DNA from 2 places in the Lachnoanaerobaculum sanguinis genome. Region 2 is predicted to be linked to the other one. Evidence: a T-box and tRNA genes for the amino acid it is inferred to sense, from the RefSeq annotation. Region 2 holds a T-box; the other holds one or more tRNA genes.
The links. A T-box is a leader RNA that pairs with one kind of tRNA and senses whether it is charged. The one in region 2 lies ahead of thrS (threonine--tRNA ligase), so its partner is inferred to be a tRNA-Thr.
Positions count from the first base shown of each region.

Region 1 (11,804 bases), on a different contig from region 2:
TCCCACTATTGCAATTCTTTGTCCGGCTTTTACATCCAGATTCAAATCTTCTATAAGCTTCTTTGATTTATCATAGGAGAAGTAAACATGTGATATTTCCACATTTCCGTCTACATTCTCAATCTTATTATTTACATCCTTATCCGGAAGTATCTCTTCTTCATCTATAAGTGCAAATACTCTCGCGGCACATGCAAATGAATTTTGAAGTTCAGTAACAACTCCCGATATTTCATTAAATGGCTTTGTATACTGAGTTGCATAACTGAGTACGGAAGTGAGCTGTCCCACACTCATTTTTCCGGTAATTGCAAGCAATGCTCCTGAAATGGCAACACCTGCATATACTAACGAGTTTACAAATCTTGTGGCAGGGAATGCTATAGCTGAAATAAATATCGCATTTTGACTTGCAACCCTAAGTGCCTCATCAGATTCTTTAAACTCGTTTTCTATCTTATTTTCCATGTTGAAGTTTTTTACAGTTCCAAGGCCTGCAATCATTTCATCCACTATACCGGTCATCCTTGCTCTTCTTTCCGATTGTGACTTGAAATGTTTGTAAGTATTCTTTGCAATAAGCCCTGCAACCAACATTGCAATCGGAGTGACGAGAAGAACTACCAATGTAACATATACATTTATTTTAAACAGTATAATAATAGTAAGTATAATAGTAAGTATTCCTGTAAAGAACTGAGCAAATCCCATCAAAAGTCCTTCGGAAAACTGATCCACATCATTTATAACTCTGTTTATTATCTCACCATGACTTGTAGAATCCACATATGATATAGGCAGTTTCATTATCTTTGCAAATGCCTGATTTCTGATATCCCTTACCATATGATATGCGACTCCGTTATTTATTGCAGTCATACACCATTGTGCCATAGCTGTAATACACATCATAATAATCATCAATAAAATCACTTTTATGAGCTTTTCAAAGTCTACATTTCCCTTTGAAACAATTGTATCCACAGCTCTACCTGTAAGTATCGGTAAATATAAAGTTGTAAGTACAATAACCACAGCAAGTATCAGACTGACAAACATCCTGAATCTGTATGGATGAAGCAGGTTTAAAATTCTTTTTAAAGTATTTTTATTTTTCTTCATTTTAATCCTCCTCAGTCATTATCTGTGAACTGTATATTTCCTTGTAAATAGGATTATTCTCCAAAAGTTCATCATGAGTGCCTATTCCCACAATTTTTCCGTCATCCAGTACAATTATTCTGTCGGCACTTTTTATTGAGACTATTCTTTGGCTGACTATAAGAGTGGTAATATTTTCAATCTCTCTGATTGCTTTTCGAAGCCTTGAGTCTGTAGCATAGTCAAGCGCTGAAGATGAATCGTCAAGTATAAGTATTCCGGCTCTTTTCACAAGACTTCTTGCAATGGAAAGCCTCTGTTTTTGGCCTCCGGAAAAATTATTTCCATACATTGCAACCTCAGAATCAAGTTTACCTTCTTTGGAATTGATTACATCTGCAGCCTGAGCGATATCTGCGGCTTTATACAATTCTTCATCAGTTGCACTCTCATCTCCCCAAAGCAGATTGTTTCTTATATTTCCTCTAAACAGCCTTGACTTTTGCTCAACCAAAGCCACATTCTTTCTTATAGACTCTAAAGTGTATTCCTTTATATCTCTACCCGCAATTTTTATACTACCTCTGCTTATATCATAAAATCTTGGAATCAAATTTATAAGAGAGCTCTTTCCTGAACCTGTACCACCGATGATACCTATAGTTTCTCCCTTTCTTACTGAGAATGTTATATCTGAAATAGCCTCTTCTTTTGACTTGGGATATGCAAAACCCACATTTTCAAAAGTTATTATATCTCCTTCAAAATCATTTAAGACAAGCTCACTGTTGCCGCCTTTTATCCACGATTTAATATCAAATATTTCATTTATTCTCTTTGCACAGGCGCTGGCCTTTGCTAAAAGTATTATAAGATTTGCAAACTTTACAAGCTCAACAAGGATCTGTGACATGTAATTTATAAGAGCCACTACCTGACCGGTAGTAAGATTACCTATATTTACCTGTATTCCTCCTGCCTGAAGTATTGCTACTATTCCTAAGTTAACTACAACATATGTAAGAGGGTTTAAAAGTGCGGATATATTTCCTACTCTTACTTGATCTTTGTACAGATCCTCTGTAGCAGTATCATACTCACTTATTTCACTTTTTTCTTTTGAAAAGGCACGAATCACTCTGATACCTGTAAGATTTTCTCCTGTTTTTCCAAGTACCTTATCAAGTTTTCTTTGAACATTTCTATAGAGGCCTATACTCTTGGACATTATGAGCGCAACAATTATTGATAATATTAATATTACAACAAATGCAATAAATGACATCTTGGCATCTATATTAAAAGACATTATAAATGCACCTGCAACTATAAATGGTGATCTGAGGACCAGTCTGAAAAATCTGTTTACACCGTTTTGTACCTGGTCACTGTCATTTGTAATTCTTGTTACAAGAGTTTCTCTTCCAAGTATATCAGTCTCGGCATGTGAAAACTTTAAAATATGAGCAAACAAATCATCTCTAAGCTTTGTTCCGAATCCGGTTGCAGCCTTTGCACTGAAATACTGTGCAACTATTGCTGATGTAAGCCCTATTACAGCTAATGTCACAAGCAGGATACCCATCTTTATAATATAATTTGAATCTTTATTTCCAATACCTATATCAATAATCTTTGCTATAACAAGCGGTACCAAAAGTTCAAATGCCGCCTCCAAAAATTTAAATAATGGTGCAAGAACAGACTCTACTTTATAATCTTTTAAATATCTAACCAGTCTAAGCATAATCCTCCTATCTGTTTGCATACAATTTCTTTATGATAATGCTTTTTTAACAGATTGTCAAAGTAAAAGGCATATATTTATAATGAAAAACACATTATAAATATATGCCTGAAATTTATCCCATCAAAGATGATACAAAATACCATACAAGCACTACAAGTCCAAGACCGATTCTGTAGTAACCGAAGAATTTAAAATCATTTTTCTTTATCCAGTTCAATAAGAAACTTATAGAGAAAACGGATACCAAAAATGCAACAATCATTCCAAGTAAAAGATATACAACTTCCGCTGCAGTATAGTGGAAACCGAATTTAACCAATTTCAAAAGGCTTGCACCGAACATTATCGGTATGCTTAAGAAGAAAGAAAACTCAGCCGATACAGCTCTTGAAGCTCCTAAAATCATACCGCCTATAATAGTCGCACCTGACCTTGATGTTCCCGGTATAAGTGCAAGCACCTGAAAGAATCCGATAAATAAAGCTGTCTGATAATCTATTGCATGAACGCTTCTGATGCTGTCCACTCTCTTCTTATTGGAATTTTCTATCATTATAAATAAAATACCATATATAATCAATGCCATAGATACCACAAATCCGTTATAGAGATGTGCATCCAGCCAATCATCAATTAAAAATCCCAACATAGCGGCCGGCAAACATGCAATAATAATCTTCTTCCACAGTTCGATAGTAAGCCTTCTCATCTTTGAACTTTTACCCCTGCTAAACGGATTCAGCTTTTTAAAATATAAAACCACAACAGCCAAAATGGCACCAAGCTGTATAACCACCATAAACATTGATTTGAATTCTGTGCTTGCATTAAGTCTGATAAGCTCATCAATCAAAATCATATGACCTGTGGAACTTATAGGCAACCATTCCGTTATACCCTCTACAATACCGATAATTATGACCTTGAGTATCTCCAGTATATTCATACTAATCCTTTCCATATTTATCTTCTAAATATTCTCTATCTGCCAATCAATCGGCGATATATTATTTTTTACCAAAAATTCATTTGCTTTTGAAAAATGTTTACATCCGAAAAAACCTCTATATGCGGAAAGTGGACTTGGATGCACAGTCTTTAATACCAAATGCTTAGGATTATTTAACATCTTAGCTTTTGATATTGCAGCACTTCCCCATAACATAAACACAATAGGTCTGTCCGTCTCATTTATAATATTTATTATCGCATCTGTAAAATTCTCCCAGCCCTTTCCCTGATGTGAAAAGGCTTTATGAGCTCTTACTGTCAGTATGGTATTAAGTAAAAGCACGCCCTGTTCAGTCCATTTTAACAAATTTCCGTTATTAGGTATATATGTACCTACATCATCATGAAGCTCTTTATATATGTTTACAAGAGATGGCGGAATTTTCTTTTGGGACTTAGGTACTGAAAAAGATAAACCATGTGCCTGATTTTCTCCATGATAAGGGTCCTGTCCCAAAATCACAACTTTAATATTTGATAAAGGTGTAAGATGTAATGCCTCAAATATCTTATCTGCCGGCGGAAATACCGTATGTGTACTGTACTCCTCTTTTACAAATTCATACAAACTTCTGTAGTATGGTTTTTTAAACTCTCCGCTAAGTACTTCCTTCCACTCTCCGGTCAATTCACTCATATAGAATACCCCGATTACTTCGTTTTTTAAAGTATATAGTTTATTCTATCATAGCTAATTGTCCTATACAAGGTTTTAAATAATGTCAATTATGCTAATTTAATGTTAAACAAATAAAATTTATTAACTTCTATTAAGTTAGTCTTACATATTTACAAGCAATATACTTTGCCTTATAATTATTTTGCAGCAGTAAATTGTATACATTTTAATATTAATGTATTTGCTTTAATAAAGGAGATTTATGAAGGATATTAGAAGAATACTTGAGCTTAATCTTGCTCTGTATAAGAAATATGATATTCCCATAGCCAATTTGGAAGAATTTGTCTTCGGGTTTAAATGGGCAATGGCTATTGATAATAATAAAAAAATAAGTTTTGCACTCAGAATAGGTAATGAAAAGCCTATAGCTGAATATGAGTCTATAATAAGAGAGCTAATAGGCAAGCCTTTAGATCAATGTATTGTTGAACTTTTACTTAAAGAAGATGAAACACTTCGTAATATACTTGTAGTGCTAAGCAATTTGATGAGTAAGCCGTTAAATACCGTAGAGCTTCTAAAAGACAGAGGTATTGAGCGTAGCGAAGGTCTTAATTTTAAATATGATGTAAAGGATATGAAAGTAGGACTTATAGGATATGGTGTTTATATCAGATTTTTCCTTAACAAATGTAAGGAATTCCATGCATTTGATCTGCTTCCTGAAAAACAGATTCTAAGCTATCATATATCAAAGGACAGTACTGAAGTTTATCCTAAAAATATTTATTTCCACCTTGGAGAAGATGCTCTAAAGCACAAGGACGTGCTTAAGAATCTCGATATAATTATTATGTCAGGTTCCACTCTTGTAAATAACTCATACCTTGATATATTAAATGCCTGTACAAATGCAAAAATAAAAGGAATATACGGTCCAAGCAGTGAGCTTTCACCTGATTACCTTTTTGAAGCAGGTTATAATTATATTTTCAGTATGAATGCAAAAGACTCTAAGACATATCTTGACTGCTCATTTGCAGCTATTCCAAACTTTGAAACATTTGAAGTTATGGATCTTTATGAATTGAAAAAGATAAATCAAACCTGAAAACACCCCGGATAACTTAATATTCGGGGTGTTTTTATATCTATTTTTATGTATTACCGCTTTCAAGGCAACCTATTACAGACTTTTTATAGTCCAAAAACTCTTTTGTAAGCTTAAAAGAATTATCTCTTACCGAGGTTTCTATTTTTATCTCCGTTTTTATACCTCCGTCTCCAAGAATATAAATTCTGTCCGACAGAAGTATCGCTTCATCCACATCATGAGTTATAAATATGGTGGAAGTTTTATATTTTCTTCTCATATTCATATACCAGTCATGCATCTCATCCTTTGTAATGGCATCCAGCGCAGAAAATGGCTCATCAAGTAAAGAAACATCTTTTGAAAAAAGATATGTCCTTAAAAGCGCAATCCTTTGCCTCATACCTCCTGAGAGTTCTTTAGGATATTTTTTTGCATAGGCATCCAGCTTAAACTCTTTTAACATTTCATTTGCCTTTACCAATGCATTCGATTTCTTTTCCTTTTTTATCAAAAGAGGAAGTGCCACATTCTCTTCTATCGTCATATAAGGCAACAAAAGGTCTTTTTGAAATGAATAACTTATAATACCTGATTTACCTGTGATATCCTCTCCTCTATATATTACCTTTCCTGCGTCGGGCTTTAACAGTCCTGCTATTATATTAAATAAAGTACTCTTTCCGCTTCCGCTTACTCCAAGAAGTGAAACCAACTCATTATCTTTAAGTTCGATATCTACATTTGAAATAATCTGTCTTTCATCATATCCGAAGCTTACATTTCTTACTTCTAAAATAACCTCACTATTTTGTGATGAATTCATTATCAAGTCCCGCTCCCTCATCTATAGGGTTTTCTAAAAGGTTGTTCTCATTAAGCCATTTGTAAAATTCTCCCCATCTGTCGGCATCAATATATCCCCATGGTGTACCTTCGTCTATGTATTGAGCTGATAAATACTCCTGAGAAGCCATTGCAAGATTTTTATCTATCTCAGGTGCATACTTTAAGAGTATTTCCGCAGACTCCTTAGGATTTCCTGCAGCAAACTCGTATCCTTTTTTTGTAGCCTCAAGAAAGCTCTTAACTGTATCCTTATCATTTTTTATCATATCATCATTTGTAAAAATCACAGGTGTATAATAGTCAAATGTTGGATTTATATCTTTAAAAGCAAAATAATCAAATTCAAAACCTTTGACATTGGCTGCAATACCTGCCCATCCATAATATACCCAGATAGCGTCTACCTGTTTGCTGCTAAGTGCAGATACCTCATCTGTAACTGTTGAGGGTATAAGATTTACCTTGCTGAAATCTCCTCCGTCCTTTTCAACTACATTTTTTAACATAGCTTTTTCTATAGGCATATCCCATGTAGCATAATTTTTACCTTCAAGACCCTTAGGTGATGTAATTCCGTCATCTTTTCTTGACATTATTCCTGAAGTATTATGCTGTGTTATAGCTGCAACCGCCTTTATAGGAAGCGCATTGTCTCCTGAAAGCGCTCCTGCCATAGTATCCTGAAAGGATACTCCAAAGTTTGCCTTGCCGCTTGCAACAAGTACTTCCGCACCGTCCTCAGGCGGTTGAACTATTTCAAGCTCAATTCCTGCATCCTTATAGTATCCCTTTTCCATTGCAACATAAAATCCTGTATGATTTGTATTCGGCGTCCAATCAAGTACCAAAGTCAGCTTTTTACTGCCGGTTTCTGTATTCTTTTTACTCCCGCAGGCAGTACTTCCCAAAACCAAAGCACCGACACTTAATGCAACAAATAAATTCTTAATTACTTTTTTCATGTTTCTCCTCCCATGGCATGGATATCTTCTCCAAAATATCCACCGCCTTTAATAATAATAAACTAAGTATAGATATAATAATTATAACTGCAAACATCTTGTCAAAGGCATATGCCTTTCTAACCCTTGTCATATATACGCCAAGTCCTCTAAATCCACCAAGCCATTCAGATATTACACCTCCTACTACAGAGTATGAAGCTGAAATCTTCAATGCCGCAAAAAATTTCCCCATAGATGAAGGCAGCTTTATAAATTTATAAATATCAATTTCGCTTGCACCCATAGACTTTAAAAGGTTTATCTCATCTTTGTCCGTACTCTTAAAACTTTCAAGTACACCTATTGTAATAGGGAAAAAAGTCACAAGTACTATCAGTATAATTTTAGGCAAAAGATCATATCCGAACCATAATACCAAAAGCGGTGCAATTGCTATTGTAGGAATCGTTTGGCTGATAATAATAATCGGATAAAAGGTTTTATACAGTTTTGAAAATCTATCCATTAACAATGCAAATAAAAGTCCCAGTAGCACTCCTACTGTCAGTCCAAGCATACTTTCAAGCAGTGTATATAAAAGATGATACATGAGTAATAAAAAATCTTCTGCCAATGCACTTACTATCTGCACAGGTGAAGGCATAAGATATCCCGGTATTATTTGTAGGCTGCAAAGCATCTGCCAAATTAATAAAAATAAAACACCAAATCCGATCGGGTATATACTGTCTCTTTTATTTTTCATCTGTATGGTGCTTTGTCACCTTTCTGTCTATTGTAAGCAAGTCTCCGTCAGGTTTAAAGCTTACTTTAATATAAGCCATTACCCCCGGTGCACCTGCCCTTATCGCCACATGTTGACATTCCTTTACAATATCCATCAGTTCGTCATATTCGCCCTCAATTGTTGTTTCAAAAGGACCGACATAATATTTCAAACCTGTACTCTTTATATATGCTATTACCTCATCTACAATTCTTACTATTTCTTCATTGTCATATATTTCAGGTAATGTCTGTATAGCTACACTCGCATTCATATTTACCTCCAAAAAAAGACTGCTCTACGGCAGTCTTTTTCTTTCCTACGCCGGCATTACCCGGATCAGGTTATGGGTTAAGGTAAAAACCTCTCTCAGCCGTATTAGCACCCCTTCAAATATTTACTTTGATTATAATACGAATCCAAAAAAATTCAATCAAATTTTTTATAAAAAATAAAAACTTTTAGTTGACAGATTAGAGCTTAACTGGTATAGTATCAAAGTACCTTACAGAGGGGAATAGTTCAATGGTAGAGCAACGGTCTCCAAAACCGTAAATGGGGGTTCGAGCCCCTCTTCCCCTGCTTTAAATCTCGAGGTGTGGCTCAGTTTGGTGGAGTGCAGCGTTCGGGACGCTGAGGTCGCAAGTTCGAATCTTGTCACCTCGATTTATAAGGCCAATTGGTCAAGCGGCTAAGACGGCGCCCTCTCACGGCGCAAACCCGGGTTCGATTCCCGGATTGGTCATCAAAAAGTAAATATCCCGTTAAAGGGCCAATTGGTCAAGCGGCTAAGACGGCGCCCTCTCACGGCGCAAACCCGGGTTCGATTCCCGGATTGGTCATTAAAGGAAGAGTGAAGCTCTTCCTTTATTCATATATAGGCTTGTGTAGCACAGTTGGTAGTGCAACTCATTCGTAATGAGTAGGTCGTCGGTTCGAGTCCGATCGCGAGCTTAAAAAAGCTGCCTTTCGGCAGCTTTTTTACATCTCCACTTCTATTCCGTCTCTCCAGATTCTGTCAAGATCATAGAAAGCTCTGTCTTCTCTAAGAAAAATATGAACAACAATATCCCTATAGTCAAGTAACATCCAAGTTGCATTCTTATTTCCTTCTATAGCATGAGGAACAATTCCTTCTCTACCTAAAATAAAATCAATCTCATCAGATATAGCCTGAACCTGATTTACATTATTTGCACTGGCTATTATAAAATAATCCGCTACGGAACTTACTTTTGTTATATCAATAACCTTGATATCTTCGCCTTTTTTGTCATCAATTATATTATAAATCTTTTTTACAATTTCTTTTATTTCCATCTACACCTCTTCATCTCTCAATTCATATGTAAATTTATCTATATACATATCCTGACTGCTCAAATACTCAATAGTTGAATTTGCAATTCTTCCTATCGCTTTAGTTATATCCTCAAATGCAAGTTTTCTTATCTCATCAAGGCCCGGTAATTGTTTTCTGTTAGGTTCTATATAGTCTGCAACAAATACAATTTTTTCCAACATACTCATATCTTTTTTACCTGTTGTATGCCATCTTATAGCCGACAAGATATCTTTATCTTTAATATTGTAGTTTTTTCTTGCCAAGTAAGGTGCGTATATTGCATGAAGAATTTGAGGCGCTTTATCTGCCACCAATGCAACATAAGTTTTATCGGTATAAGGATCGTCAAATCCTTTCATATCCTCTTTGAGTTTTGAAACCTTCTCTCCTTTTGCAACATCATGCAAAATACCTGCAAGTTCCGCCTTTACAATATCCTCTCCATAGCGCATAGCCAAAGCGGCCGATGTATAAGCCACTCCAAGAGTATGCTCATATCTTTTTTTCGGCAATTTATCTTTCAAATCAGCCTTTATAAGGTCTATATTTTCTCGACTAAAATCAAACATATATTTTATTCTCTTCTATATATCTGCAAACACTCTCAGGAACATACTTTGTAATACTTTCTCCGCCTCCGGCCAATTCCCTTATCTGAGTTGAAGAAATATCAATATCCATAGTATCCAAAAAGTAAATACCTTTAATTTCATATTTACTTTTCAGATGCTCAAAATGATTTTTTAAGGTAAGATTTTCATTGCTGTAATCCCTTGATGCCACTATCAATTTTACTATCTTTAATATGATATCGGGATTTTTCCAGGTTTCTATCTCATAAAACGAATCCGCACCCATAATAAAGTAAAACTCATCGTCAATATACTTACTCTGAAGTTTTTCCAAAGTATTGAAAGTGTATGAATTACCTTCTAAAGTATTTTCAAAATCCGAACAATAAAGTCCGCCATGCCCCTGTATCGCCAATTCAATCATGGATTTTCTGATAGAGAATTCACTGATCTTTTTACCAAGCTTATGTGGCGGTGTCTTTGCGGGCATAAACCATACTTCATCAAGATTACACAACTCTTTTGCTTCCTCTGCCAGTATCAAATGTCCTAAATGTATCGGATCAAATGTACCGCCAAGAATACCGATTCTTTTCATATTACTTCGGAAGGTTTATCTTTCTGTTCTTAGGCTCATCAGCCTGTTTATAAAGTACTATCTTCTTTCCTATAACCTGCACAACCTCACTTCTTGTAAGCTTTGCAATTTCGGCTGCAATTATCTTAGGATCGTCGGCACAGTTTTTCAAAACAGATATCTTTATTAACTCTCTTGGCTCCATAGCCTCTGCAATAGCGGCAGCATTCTCCTCTGTAAGAGAAGCTTTACCTATTTGCATTATAGGGTCAAGGTTCATAGCCAGTCCCTTTAAATATGCTCTTTGTCTACTATTCATTTCTCTCCTATTTACTTATAATAGTCAAACTCATGGCCATACATACGAACAGTATTTCCATCAACTATTCCTGCCTCTTCCAGCTTTTCCAAAACACCTGAAGCCTTTAAGAATTTCTGGAAGAAATCAAATCCCTTCTCAGAATCAAGATTTGTATATCCAAGCATCTTTTCAATTCTTGGACCTTCTACCACAAATACTCCGTCCTCATCGATTTCAACTGTAAACGGAAGATTCTTATCACTTGAATAATCTACTTCAAATTCTTTCTCAAAAACTTTAACAGTTCTGTCGATTGTACTTAAAACATTTACAAGTTCATAAAGAAGCTCCTGTATACCTTTTCCGCTTACACCCGAAATAGGGAATACCTTAATGTCGGGAAAAGCCTCCTTTATTCTCTCTATTTGACTGTTCTCTTCATCATAGATTGCATCTATTTTATTTGCAGCAATAAGCTGTGGTCTTTCAAGCAGGCTCTCATCATAACTCTTAAGCTCATTCATGATGGTTTTTATATCCTCTACAGGATCTCTGCCTTCAGTAGAAGCCGCATCTACCACATGTACAAGTACCTTGGTTCTTTCAATATGTCTTAGGAAATCATGTCCAAGGCCTACACCTTCACTGGCACCCTCTATAAGTCCCGGAATATCCGCCATAACAAAACCGCCTGCTCCCTTGACATCCACCACTCCCAGATGAGGATCAAGTGTTGTAAAGTGATAATTAGCAATCTTAGGCTTTGCATTACTTACTCTGGAGAGCAGTGTTGACTTACCTACATTAGGGAATCCTACAAGACCTACATCAGCTATAACCTTCAGCTCCAAG
Region 1 is NZ_BTHK01000001.1:137,970-149,773, forward strand. It holds gene SBH76_RS00635 (ABC transporter ATP-binding protein) at 1-1,122, opposite strand, end outside; gene SBH76_RS00640 (ABC transporter ATP-binding protein) at 1,124-2,848, opposite strand; gene SBH76_RS00645 (undecaprenyl-diphosphate phosphatase) at 2,964-3,797, opposite strand; gene ung (uracil-DNA glycosylase) at 3,822-4,499, opposite strand; gene SBH76_RS00655 (Rossmann-like domain-containing protein) at 4,744-5,595, shown strand; gene SBH76_RS00660 (ABC transporter ATP-binding protein) at 5,642-6,403, opposite strand; gene SBH76_RS00665 (ABC transporter substrate-binding protein) at 6,384-7,388, opposite strand; gene SBH76_RS00670 (ABC transporter permease) at 7,372-8,136, opposite strand; gene SBH76_RS00675 (thiamine-binding protein) at 8,126-8,431, opposite strand; TPP riboswitch at 8,457-8,556, opposite strand; tRNA gene SBH76_RS00680 (tRNA-Trp) at 8,669-8,739, shown strand; tRNA gene SBH76_RS00685 (tRNA-Pro) at 8,750-8,823, shown strand; tRNA gene SBH76_RS00690 (tRNA-Glu) at 8,831-8,902, shown strand; tRNA gene SBH76_RS00695 (tRNA-Glu) at 8,928-8,999, shown strand; tRNA gene SBH76_RS00700 (tRNA-Thr) at 9,039-9,111, shown strand; gene rsfS (ribosome silencing factor) at 9,139-9,477, opposite strand; gene yqeK (bis(5'-nucleosyl)-tetraphosphatase (symmetrical) YqeK) at 9,478-10,071, opposite strand; gene nadD (nicotinate-nucleotide adenylyltransferase) at 10,064-10,672, opposite strand; gene yhbY (ribosome assembly RNA-binding protein YhbY) at 10,674-10,970, opposite strand; gene obgE (GTPase ObgE) at 10,982-11,804, opposite strand, start outside.
Region 1: it encodes a tRNA-Thr, which carries the amino acid that the T-box ahead of thrS (threonine--tRNA ligase) is inferred to sense. The anticodon was not compared.

Region 2 (11,804 bases):
TCTTATCAGTAATATAAAGTTTTTAGTATAAGGAAGAGTCTGACTCTTCCTTAAGTTATAAGAAGATGTAGAGGGATAAAAAGTGAATTGTAGAATTTTGCATGAGTCAAACAGAAGAATGCGTGTGCGCATGGCTCAAAAAAGAATGTCGGTAAAAGAAGCGGATTTGCTTCAGTATTATTTGGAAGGCTTTGATTTTATCAGAAAAGCCGTTGTATATGAAAGAACCTGCGATGTCGCTATTTATTATAAGGATAATACAAGAGATGCAGTTATAAATAAACTTAAAAAATTTGATTATAATAATCCTAAGCTCCTTGAGAGTATGCCAAGTACTTCAGGAAGACAGATAACAAGAGATTTTCAGGAGAAGATGGTGGGAATGCTCATGTTTACAGGCGTGAGAAATATGTTTTTCCCAAATATAATCAACAATATTTATACAATTGTTAAGGCTGCTCCTTACATATATAAAGGACTTAAGTGTTTGTTTAAGTTAAAGTTTGAGGTTGATTTGCTTGATGCACTTTCAATAGGAATATCTATTGCACAGGGTAATTTCTCAACAGCAGGTTCACTTATGCTTTTGCTTGGTGTAGGTAATGAGCTTGAGGACTGGACACATAAGAAGTCTGTAGACGACCTTGCGAGAAGTATGTCATTAAATGTAGATAAGGTATGGCTTGTAACAGATGACGGCGAGGTTTCGGTTCCTATTTCACAGATTCAGTCAGGTGACATAATCAGAGTACATACAGGAAATGTAGTGCCTGTTGACGGAGAGATGGTAAGTGGTGAGGCTATGTTAAATCAGGCATCTCTTACAGGTGAATCCGTTCCTGTGGAAAAAAGAACAGGATCAAGAGTTTATGCAGGAACAGTAGTAGAAGAGGGAGAATGTCTGTTAAAGGTAACTGTTACTACAGGACAGAGCAGATATGATAAAATCGTATCTATGATTGAGGAGAGTGAAAAGCTTAAATCAAATACTGAAAATATGGCAAACAGACTTGCAGACAGACTTGTACCTTATTCATTACTTGCAACAGGACTTACATATCTGTTTACAAGAAATGTAACAAGAGCATTGTCGGTTCTTATGGTGGATTTCTCATGTGCATTGAAGCTTTCCATGCCTCTTGCGGTACTTTCTGCAATGAGAGAGGCCGGAAATAGTAAAATCACTGTAAAGGGTGGAAAGTTTATGGAGGCAATTGCAAATGCGGATACTATAGTATTTGACAAGACAGGTACTCTGACTTATGCTTGCCCAAAGGTAGAAAGAATTATCGGAATTGACGGAGATGATGAGAATCAGCTCTTAAAGATTGCTGCATGTCTTGAGGAGCACTATCCTCACTCTATTGCAAATGCTGTGGTAAAAGAGGCTAAAGAAAGAAAGATTCGTCATAAAGAGATGCATTCAGAGGTGCAGTATATAGTTGCACATGGTATTGCAAGTAAAATAGAAGGTGACAAAGTTGTAATAGGAAGTTATCATTTTGTAATTGAGGATGAAAAAGCTTTTCTTAGTGAAGATGCTAAGAAAAAGCTTTCAGAGCTTGATCACAGATATTCACATCTGTTTATGGCTATTGCAGGAAGACTTGCAGCTATTATTGAGATTGCAGATCCTCTAAGAGCCGAAGCAAAGGATGTTTTAAAGAAATTAAAAGCTCTCGGAATTAAAAAGACAGTTATGATGACAGGAGATAATATCCACACGGCCGAAGCTATTGCAAAAGAGGTAGGAGTAGATAAATTCTACGCTGAAGTATTGCCTGAGGATAAGGCAAGCTACGTGGAAAAAGAAAAGGCAAAGGGCAGAACCGTAATAATGATCGGTGACGGTATAAACGACTCACCTGCATTATCGGCTGCAGACTGCGGTATTGCAATCAGTGAAGGTGCGGCAATTGCCAGAGAGATAGCTGATGTATGTATATCAGCTGATGATTTAAATGATCTTGTAAGATTAAAAGAACTTTCAAATAAGCTTACAAGAAGAGTTCACTCAAACTTCAGATTTATTATGGGATTTAACGGTTCTCTGATAGGTCTTGGTATTTTGGGAATACTTGCTCCGGGAACATCATCACTGCTTCACAATTTGTCAACTGTAGGTATATCACTTTCAAGTATGACAAATCTCTTACCGGAGAATTAAGAAAAATGATTTTAATATATTCGGACATCTTTTGATGTCCGATTTTTACAAAGATAACCAAAAAAGTTGCAAATATTTGATAATTGTGACATTTTTAGGTATAATATCAGCATAAACAGTAAGCAGGAATTTATTAAAGAAGGAGGTAATTATGGTTATACAGGAAGCTGCCGAGATGTATCTGGAGACAATACTCAGTTTAAAGAAAAAGACGGGAGTTGTAAGGGCAGTTGACATTGCAAGAGAAATGGGATATTCAAAGCCGACTATAAGTGAGCAGATGAAAAAGTTCAGAGAAAACGGCTATGTTGAAGTTGACAATGAAGGACATATCACATTGACTGAAAAGGGCCTGGAGATTGCTGAATCTACACTTGAAAGACATATCGCATTAGGTGAAATTTTACAAAAGATGGGTGTAAGCAAGGAAACAGCGATAGAAGATGCCTGCAGAATAGAACACTATATCAGTGAAGAGACATTTGAATGTTTTAAGGAATATTTTAAGAATAAATAGTCTAAAGAAAAAGCCTATAGATCTGTGACGGATTTATGGGCTTTTGTCAAAAAAATATCTAAATGTATTTTATCAGATACTTTATTGAAAAATATTTATTTACACTGTAAACTTAACCCGATTTATATTAAGTTAGTTGGAAGTAAGAGGTAAAATATGGGATTACATATAGTAAATGAGGCCAATAAATGTCTGCAATGTAAAAAACCGCTTTGCAGCAGTCATTGTCCTATAACAACATCAATACCACAGGTTATATCACTTTTTAAAGAAGGAAAGATAATGGAGGCCGGAGAAATTCTCTTTGATAACAATCCTTTATCTTTGGTTTGCTCAATAGTTTGTGACCATGAAGCTCAATGTCTCGGTAATTGTATAATGAACAGAAAAAACAATCCGGTAAGATTTTGTGATATAGAAAAGTTTATATCGGACTTTTATCTGGACAGAATGGAATTTGTAAAAAAGCCGAGAAAGAATGTGATGGTCGCAGTCATAGGCGGAGGTCCTGCGGGTATGACTGTAGCGATTAAGATGATAAAAGAAGGCTATGATGTAACTATTTTTGATGAAAAGAATACAATAGGCGGAGTGCTTCAGTACGGTATTCCTGATTTCAGATTGCCGAAGTCTTTAATGCAAAGATACTATGACAAGATGGAAAAAATGGGAATAAAGATAAGAAACAATACCGCAGTAGGCGGAGCTTTGGAGATAAAGGATCTTTTCAGAGACGGCTACAAGGCTGTATTTGTAGGAACCGGAGTGTGGAGAGCAAAGACTCTTGGTATTGCAGGTGAGAGTATGCCGAATGTACATTTCAGTGTGGACTATCTGGCAAATCCTGACGGACATAAGCTTGGAGACAGTGTTGCTATAATCGGTATGGGAAATGCCGCAATGGATGTGGCAAGAACAGCTCTTAGGAGAGGTTCAAGAACGGTAAAGCTCTATGCCAGAAGTAAAAGAGTTGCAGCAAACTCTGTAGAGGTGGAGGCGGCCAAATATGAAGGCGCCGAGTTTATATTCGGTAAGGCTATTGAAGCTATTACATATGACGGTCCTGTATTTAAGACTGCAATATTTGATGAAGAAGACAATGTAATCGACTATGAAAAAGAACTCGACTATGTAGATGCCGATTCCACAATCATATCGGTAAGTAACGGACCTAAGAATAAGCTTGTTCTTACAACAGACGGACTTAGAGCATCGGATAAAGGGCTTTTGATAGTAGATGAAAACTGCATGACAACTGTTGAAGGTGTTTTTGCTGCAGGTGATGTGGTTCACGGCTCAAAAACCGTAGTTGATGCGGTCGCTCAGGCAAAGGTTGCTGTAGAAGGTATGCTCAATTATTTGGAAAATTTATAAATAAAATACACTGAGACCTTGACAAAGGTAAAATCAAGTAATATTATATTGTGCATAAACGAAGAAGAGAAAAGTAGCATATGTGGAAATTACAGAGAGAGTTGGAGGCTGAGAGCAACTTATGGAAATATATGTGAAGACCGTCTCGGAGTGGCTTTAATACAGCACGTTGATTACGTTATAATCAAATGAGGGATATATTTATATATCTGAATTAAGGTGGAACCGCGTCAATCGCCCTTAAACGAAAGTTTAGGGGCGATTTTTTATTATTGGAAATGGAGGAAATATGAAGATAACATTAAAAGACGGCTCAGTAAAAGAATATGAGAGCAAAAAAAGTATTATTGATATTGCTAAGGACATCAGTGAGGGTTTGGCAAGAAATGTGGTTGCCGGTGAAGTAAACGGTGTTATGCATGATTTAAGAGATGAACTTGAAGCTGATTGTGAGCTCAATCTTATTACACTAAAGGATAAGGAAGGACTTTCAGTTATAAGACATTCAGCATCACATGTACTTGCAGAGGCTGTAAAAAGGGTTTTCCCGGATGCCAAGCTTGCTATCGGACCAAGCATTGCGGAAGGATTTTACTATGATTTTGACCACGAGCCTTTCTCAAGAGAAGACCTTGACAAGCTTGAGGCCGAAATGAAAAAGATTATAAAAGAAGGTGCGCATATAGAAAAATTTGAGCTTCCAAGAGAAGAAGCTATCAAGTTTATGGAAGAAAAAAATGAGCCTTATAAGGTAGAGCTTATAAAAGATTTGCCGGAGGGTGAGAAGATATCTTTCTATAAACAGGGAGATTTCACTGATCTTTGTGCCGGACCTCATCTTCAAAGAACAAAGGATATAAAGGCATTTAAACTTATATCATCATCAATGGCATATTGGAGAGGAGATTCAAATAAGGCAAAGCTTCAAAGAATATACGGTACAGCTTATAATTCAAAAGAGGAGCTTGAGGCACATTTAAAACATCTTGAGGATATCAAGCTTAGAGATCACAACAAGCTTGGAAGAGAGATGGAACTCTTTACAACTGTAGATGTAGTGGGTCAGGGACTCCCTCTTATGTTACCGAAGGGTACAAAGATGATTCAGAAACTCCAAAGATGGATTGAAGATCTTGAGGACAATGAGTGGGGCTATGTAAGAACAAAGACTCCTCTTATGGCAAAGTCGGATCTTTATAAGATTTCAGGACACTGGGATCACTATCAGGACGGTATGTTTATTTTGGGAGATCCTCAGCATGACGGAGAAATCCTTGCACTCAGACCTATGACATGTCCGTTCCAGTATTATGTATACAAGAATACTCAAAAATCCTACAGAGATCTTCCATATCGTATGGGTGAGACTTCAACACTTTTCAGAAATGAAGATTCGGGAGAAATGCACGGACTTACAAGAGTAAGACAGTTTACTATTTCCGAAGGTCACAATGTAATAAGACCGGATCAGGCTGAAGAAGAGCTTCAAAGCTGTCTTAACCTTGCAATATATGTACTTGATACACTTGGTCTTAGAGATGATATAACATTCAGACTTTCAAAGTGGGATAAGAATAATAAGGAAAAATACCTTGGAGATGAGGCGTATTGGGAAGGAACACAGGCTGCACTTAGAAATATTCTGGTAGAAAAGGGACTTCCTTTTACAGAGGCTGACGGTGAGGCTGCATTCTACGGACCTAAGATTGATATTCAGGCAAAGAATGTTTACGGCAAAGAGGATACAATGATTACAATTCAGCTTGATGCCGCTATTGCAGAAAACTTTGACCTTTACTATATAGACCAAAACGGTGCAAAGGTAAGACCTTATATTGTACACAGAACTTCACTTGGTTGCTATGAGAGAACACTTGCATGGCTTATAGAAAAATATGCAGGAAAGTTCCCTACATGGTTATGCCCTGAGCAGGTAAGAATTCTTCCTATATCAGACAAATATGCAGACTATGCAAACTCCGTTTTGAAAGAACTTAAGAGAAACGGTGTTGACGCTACTGTTGATACCAGAACGGAGAAGATAGGATTTAAGATAAGAGATGCAAGACTTTCAAGACTTCCATATATGCTTGTAGTAGGTGAAAAGGAAGAAGCTGAAGGAAGCGTATCTGTAAGAAGCAGATTTGCAGGAGATGAGGGAAGTAAAAAGCTTTCAGACTTTGTGGATATGATCTGCAAAGAGATAAGAACAAAAGAAATCAGAAAAGAAGAAGTAACTGAATAAAATAACTGAATAAAATGTGAATTTAGAAGGGGGCAAAGACCTTTAAAAGATCTTTGCCCTCTCTTTATTTTTGTTTATCAAGTGCGTTTTCCAGTAAATGTAGCGGGAAAGGCGGTGAGGCCAAAGGCTTTACGGCTATCGACATCAAAAGTACAGGGTTGTCGTCTGCGGCGCTTCTGTTTGTGTTAAGTTTACCGCATTTTTTACATCTGTGAACTATTGCCCATTCACCCTTATCCTTAACCCATATGGAAATAGGCTCCATAATGCCTTTGCAATCACTTTTACGATCTCCGGGTTCATTGTCCACATGAATGGAAGACAGGCAGTAGGGGCAATGGTTTCTGTGATGTGTACCTGCACCTTCAGGATTTATCATTTTTCCACAATTGGCACAGGGGAAAGAGTCATTGCATGCTTCATATCTGTAATCAGGTTCTATTTTTACGGAATTTTTCTTTTTGATTGTACCGGTTTTCTTCTGTGATGAAGGGGCGCTGTTAAGGTTTTTTAGAGCCGCTTCCAAATCAAATTTATCTTGACTCATATTTTCTTCTCCATTGTCTATTTCTTACAATATACTTCATTTGGTTTAACCAAACAGGCACTATGAATTACCTAATGTGTCTGATATAATTATATTGTATAAAAGTTATAAAAATACTTGTTTTTGTATTATACTCAAGAAATTTGCATATGTAAAATATATTTTGATGGATTTAGGATGAGTTGTAGGAGAAAAAATGAAGAAGAGATTAGTTGTTTTGGCAGCGGCTTTGTCAATGAGTATGGGACTTTCTATGGTCTCATATGCAGGTAATTGGCAGCATGATTCAAAGGGAACATGGTACTTGACTGATGATTACAAATATCCCGTATCACAGTGGAAAAATATCGACGGAAACTGGTATTACTTCAATACAAAGGGATATACTTTAACAGGCTGGCAGTGGGTGGACGGTAAAGCTTATTTCTTTAATGACGGAAGAAACAGCGCTTTTCCGCAAAGTGCAATGCTAAGGAATACCAAATCACCTGACGGATATGATTTAAACGGAGAGGGCGCCTGGACGCAGAACGGAATTGTAATGACAAAATCCGGACAGGCAGGACTTGATATGGCAATGCATATCACAGGAGAGAATACAGGTGAAAGAGCGGAGCTTTTCATTAAGTTAAATGAGTACAGAAAAAGCAAGGGATTGCCTGAAATGGTGATAAGCAGTGAACTTATGGCTGCGGCACAGCAAAGAGCAAAGGAGAGTGCAGTATCGTTTGCACATACCAGACCTGACGGACAGGCTTTTTATACTGTGAACAATATAACGAATAATTATATCGGAGTATCTGAGATATTGACAATGGACAATTCCTCATCTACAGATATAAAGATTGCATCATTTAAGAATTCACCAAAGCATAATGAACTTATGCTTCAAAGTGAGGGGTTTATAGAAAATCTGCCGGCATCTACAATATATGCCGGAGTCGGATATTATTACAGTAACGGATTTTATTATGTAGCAATGCTTTTCGGACATCAGAAATAAACAAAAGCCGCCACCGGTATATACTCACAGTTATATATCGATGGCGGCTTTTTTTAAATATTTACTTTTCTTAAATCGTCAAAAAATCCCGGATATGATATTTCAACACAGTTTTTATTATCAAGTTTTATTTCACCGTCTGAAATCAGTCCAAGAATTGCAAATGTCATTGCGATTCTGTGATCGTCATGAGTAGATATGGTGACATTTCCCAAAAGTTTGTTTGTTCCCTCAATCTCCATACCGTCCTCGGTTTCTACTACATTTACACCGAGTTTTGAAAGTTCCTCACACATTACCTTTATTCTGTTGGATTCTTTTACCTTAAGTTCTGCAGCATCCTTTATAATTGTTTTACCTTCAGCTAATGAAGCTACGGCGGCAAGTAAAGGCAGTTCATCTATAAGAGTCGGTATAATTTCTCCTCCTATAGTAGTTGCATGAAGCTTTGAATAGGATACTTTGATATCGGCTACAGGCTCAAACTCATCATTTGAATTGATTATTTCTATATTTGAACCCATATCTTTTAAAACTTTTATTACACCGTCTCTTGTAGGGTTTATACCTACATTTTCAAGTATAAGCTCCGAACCCGGGACCAAAACTGCGGCAGCCATAAAAAAAGCAGCTGATGATATATCGGAAGGAATGTCTATATCGGTTGCAAAAAGTTCCTTACATGGATTTATTGTTGCTGAGGTTTTTGTCGTATATAAATCTGCACCGAATTTTTTTAACATCAATTCGGTATGGTCTCTTGATTTTGCAGGCTCAATCACAGTAGTCGGAGAATCTGCATATAATCCTGCAAGAAGTATTGCAGATTTTACCTGCGCACTGGCAACGGGAGAGTTATATTCAATACCGTGAAGCGAGCTTCCTGTAATGGTAAGAGGTGCAAAACCGTTATTACTTTTAATATCGGCGCCCATCAATGTGAGAGGAGCTATAATTCTGTTCATAGGCCTTTTTTGTATAGACTTGTCACCTGTGAGGACAGAAGTGAAGTTTTGTGCGGATAAAATACCGCTTACAAGTCTGGTTGTAGTACCGCTGTTGCCGCAGTCAAGTATTTCACCCGGTTTAGAGAGGCCGTAAAGTCCCTTTCCCTTTACTGTAACATCAGTATTTTTTATTTCTATATCAATACCCATTTTTTTAAAAATTGATATTGTTGAGATGCAGTCGGCACCTGTTAAAAAGCCTTTTATATTTGTAATACCCTTGGATATGGCACCGAACATAACAGCTCTGTGAGAAATTGATTTATCGCCGGGAACCCTTAATCTACCTTTTATCATATTTCCTCCGTTAAATAATTTTATAATTATATTCCTTCAATAATTTGCCTGCCATTTCACAGGAATCGGCATCATAGAAAGAAATATTTAAAGCACCCTCGCCCTTTTCTCTGTTGTGATTGATACCGATATTTTTAATATTTATAGAATTTGCGGCCAATATGGCGGAGATAACGGAAATTGCTCCCGGTTTATCCTGTATATGCACGCTTAAATCATGTTTTGAAATAATAAGTCCCTGAGAGTTTGTATCAAGAGAATTTCTGTATTCACCGGATTTTGCAAACATATTGTTGATATATGTACTTGACTTGGAAGACAAATGTGAGTATACATCCTCTAAAGTATCTATATATTTTCTAAGCATCATATTTATAGGCTCGGAATTAAGCATACATATCTGTTCCCACATGATTGGAGAAGCCGAGGCTATCCTTGTAATATCTTTAAATCCCCCTGCGGCAACTCTTTTCATTACTCTGTCATCATAGTCATTTTCACTTACCAGATTTACAAGTGTAGCCGCAATAATATGAGGCAAATGGCTTATAGTGGCAACAACTTTGTCATGCTTTTGATAATCTATTACAAAGGGAATAGCCTTTATTGATTCGATTATTCCTGAAAATACCTTTAATTTTTCGGCATTTATTTTTGAGGAAGGAGTGATCATATAATAAGCATTTTCCAAAAGCAGAGCATCCGAGGCGTCATACCCCGTTTTTTCAGAACCTGCCATAGGATGTCCGCCTATAAAGACATCCTCAAGTTCAAGTTCTTTTGCAAGACTGTGAATTGAGGACTTTGTGGACCCCACATCCGTTATGATTGCATCCTTTCTTATATAAGGTTTTATATCTTTAAGATATTTATCATTGAACTCTACCGGAGTACATAAAAACACTATATCACAGTCTGAAAGAGTGTTGTCTATACCTTCAAGAATAATGTCGATAATCCCGTCGCTTTTACCTTTTAACAGCTCGGAACGGTTGTTTGTATAGGCATAGATTATTGATTCGGGTCTGTATTTTCTTATTGCTTTGGCGATAGATCCAGCTATAAGTCCAAAGCCTATAAAAGCTATATTATTGTATTGCATAATCCTCCGTTCCGACATTACGTCAATTTTAAATATAAAAAGTCTAGTACATTTGGAGTCATTAGTCAATTACTTTTACTTTAATAATTTAAAGTGATATAGTAATATGGCTTTATACGGACTATTTATCTTTACTAAAACAGTCTATTTATACAAAAACTTTATAAAAATATATTACGATTTAACTATAATAAAAGTGTAAATTACATTGTCTAAATTGAATATAAAACTTGAAATTTTATCGTATGTTTAGTAAAATATCTTTATCAGAAAAGTCTATTGACTAAAAAGGAGGGATACTCTTATGAAGGTTTATGAAACTAAACAGATTCGTAACGTCGTACTACTTGGCCATGGAGGCTCGGGTAAGACTACAGTGGCAGAGGCCATGAGCTTTGTTGCAGGAAATATTTCAAAGATGGGAAGTATTTCAAGCGGAAATACCATCAGCGACTATGACAAAGAAGAAATTAAAAGAGGTTTTTCCATCAGTACATCTTTGATTCCGGTAGAATATGAAGGAGATACCGGAAGTGTAAAGATAAATCTTTTGGATACTCCGGGATATTTCGACTTCGTAGGCGAGGTGGAAGAAGCCGTATCAGCTGCAGACGCTGCCATTATTGTAGTCAATTGCAAGGCCGGAATTGAAGTAGGTACAGTAAAAGCATGGGAGTTGTGTGAAGAATACGGTTTACCGAGAATATTCTTTGTTACAAATATGGACGATGACAAGGCAAGCTATCGTGAACTGCTTCTGAAGCTTGAAACTCGCTTCGGAAGAAAAGTGGCACCTTTCCATCTTCCAATTAGAGAAAATGAGAAGTTCGTGGGATTTGTAAATGTCGTAAAGATGAAGGGTAGAAGATTTACAAATTTATCAGATTATGTAGAGTGTGAGATACCTGATTATGTTGAAGCCAACCTAAAGATTGCAAGAGAGGCCTTGATGGAGGCCGTTGCCGAGACAAGCGAAGAATACATGGAAAGATATCTTTCAGGTGAGGAATTCAGTGATGATGAAATTTCAACAGCACTCAAAGAAAATATTTGCAACGGAGATATCGTGCCTGTAATGATGGGTTCAGGAGTGGACGCACAGGGATTTAAGGCACTTATGATGGCAATTGAAAAGTATTTCCCGTCACCTGATTATAAAGAGTGTGTGGGAGTGGACGTAAGTAACGGTGAGCATTTCACAGCAAAATATAATAAAGAGGTTTCATTATCTGCAAGAGTATTTAAGACAATAGTGGATCCTTTCATAGGAAAATACTCTTTGGTTAAGGTTTGTACAGGTACACTAAAGCCTGACAGTACAATCTACAATGTAGGTAAGGAAACAGAGGAGAAATCCGGAAAGATATATGTACTCAGAGGAAAGAACGCTATAGAAGTACCTGAGCTTGTTGCCGGTGATATCGGCGCTATGGCTAAGCTTAGTGTAACAACTACAGGTGATACTATTGCATTAAAGAATGCACCTATCCTTTATCACGGACCAAAGATCTCATCACCATACACATGTATGAGATATAAGATCGT
Region 2 is NZ_BTHK01000004.1:6,646-18,449, reverse strand. It holds gene SBH76_RS03450 (heavy metal translocating P-type ATPase) at 131-2,167, shown strand; gene SBH76_RS03445 (metal-dependent transcriptional regulator) at 2,319-2,684, shown strand; gene SBH76_RS03440 (FAD-dependent oxidoreductase) at 2,841-4,058, shown strand; T-box leader at 4,111-4,303, shown strand; gene thrS (threonine--tRNA ligase) at 4,348-6,303, shown strand; gene SBH76_RS03430 (RNHCP domain-containing protein) at 6,368-6,850, opposite strand; gene SBH76_RS03425 (CAP domain-containing protein) at 7,047-7,853, shown strand; gene aroA (3-phosphoshikimate 1-carboxyvinyltransferase) at 7,907-9,157, opposite strand; gene SBH76_RS03415 (prephenate dehydrogenase) at 9,168-10,259, opposite strand; gene SBH76_RS03410 (elongation factor G) at 10,564-11,804, shown strand, end outside.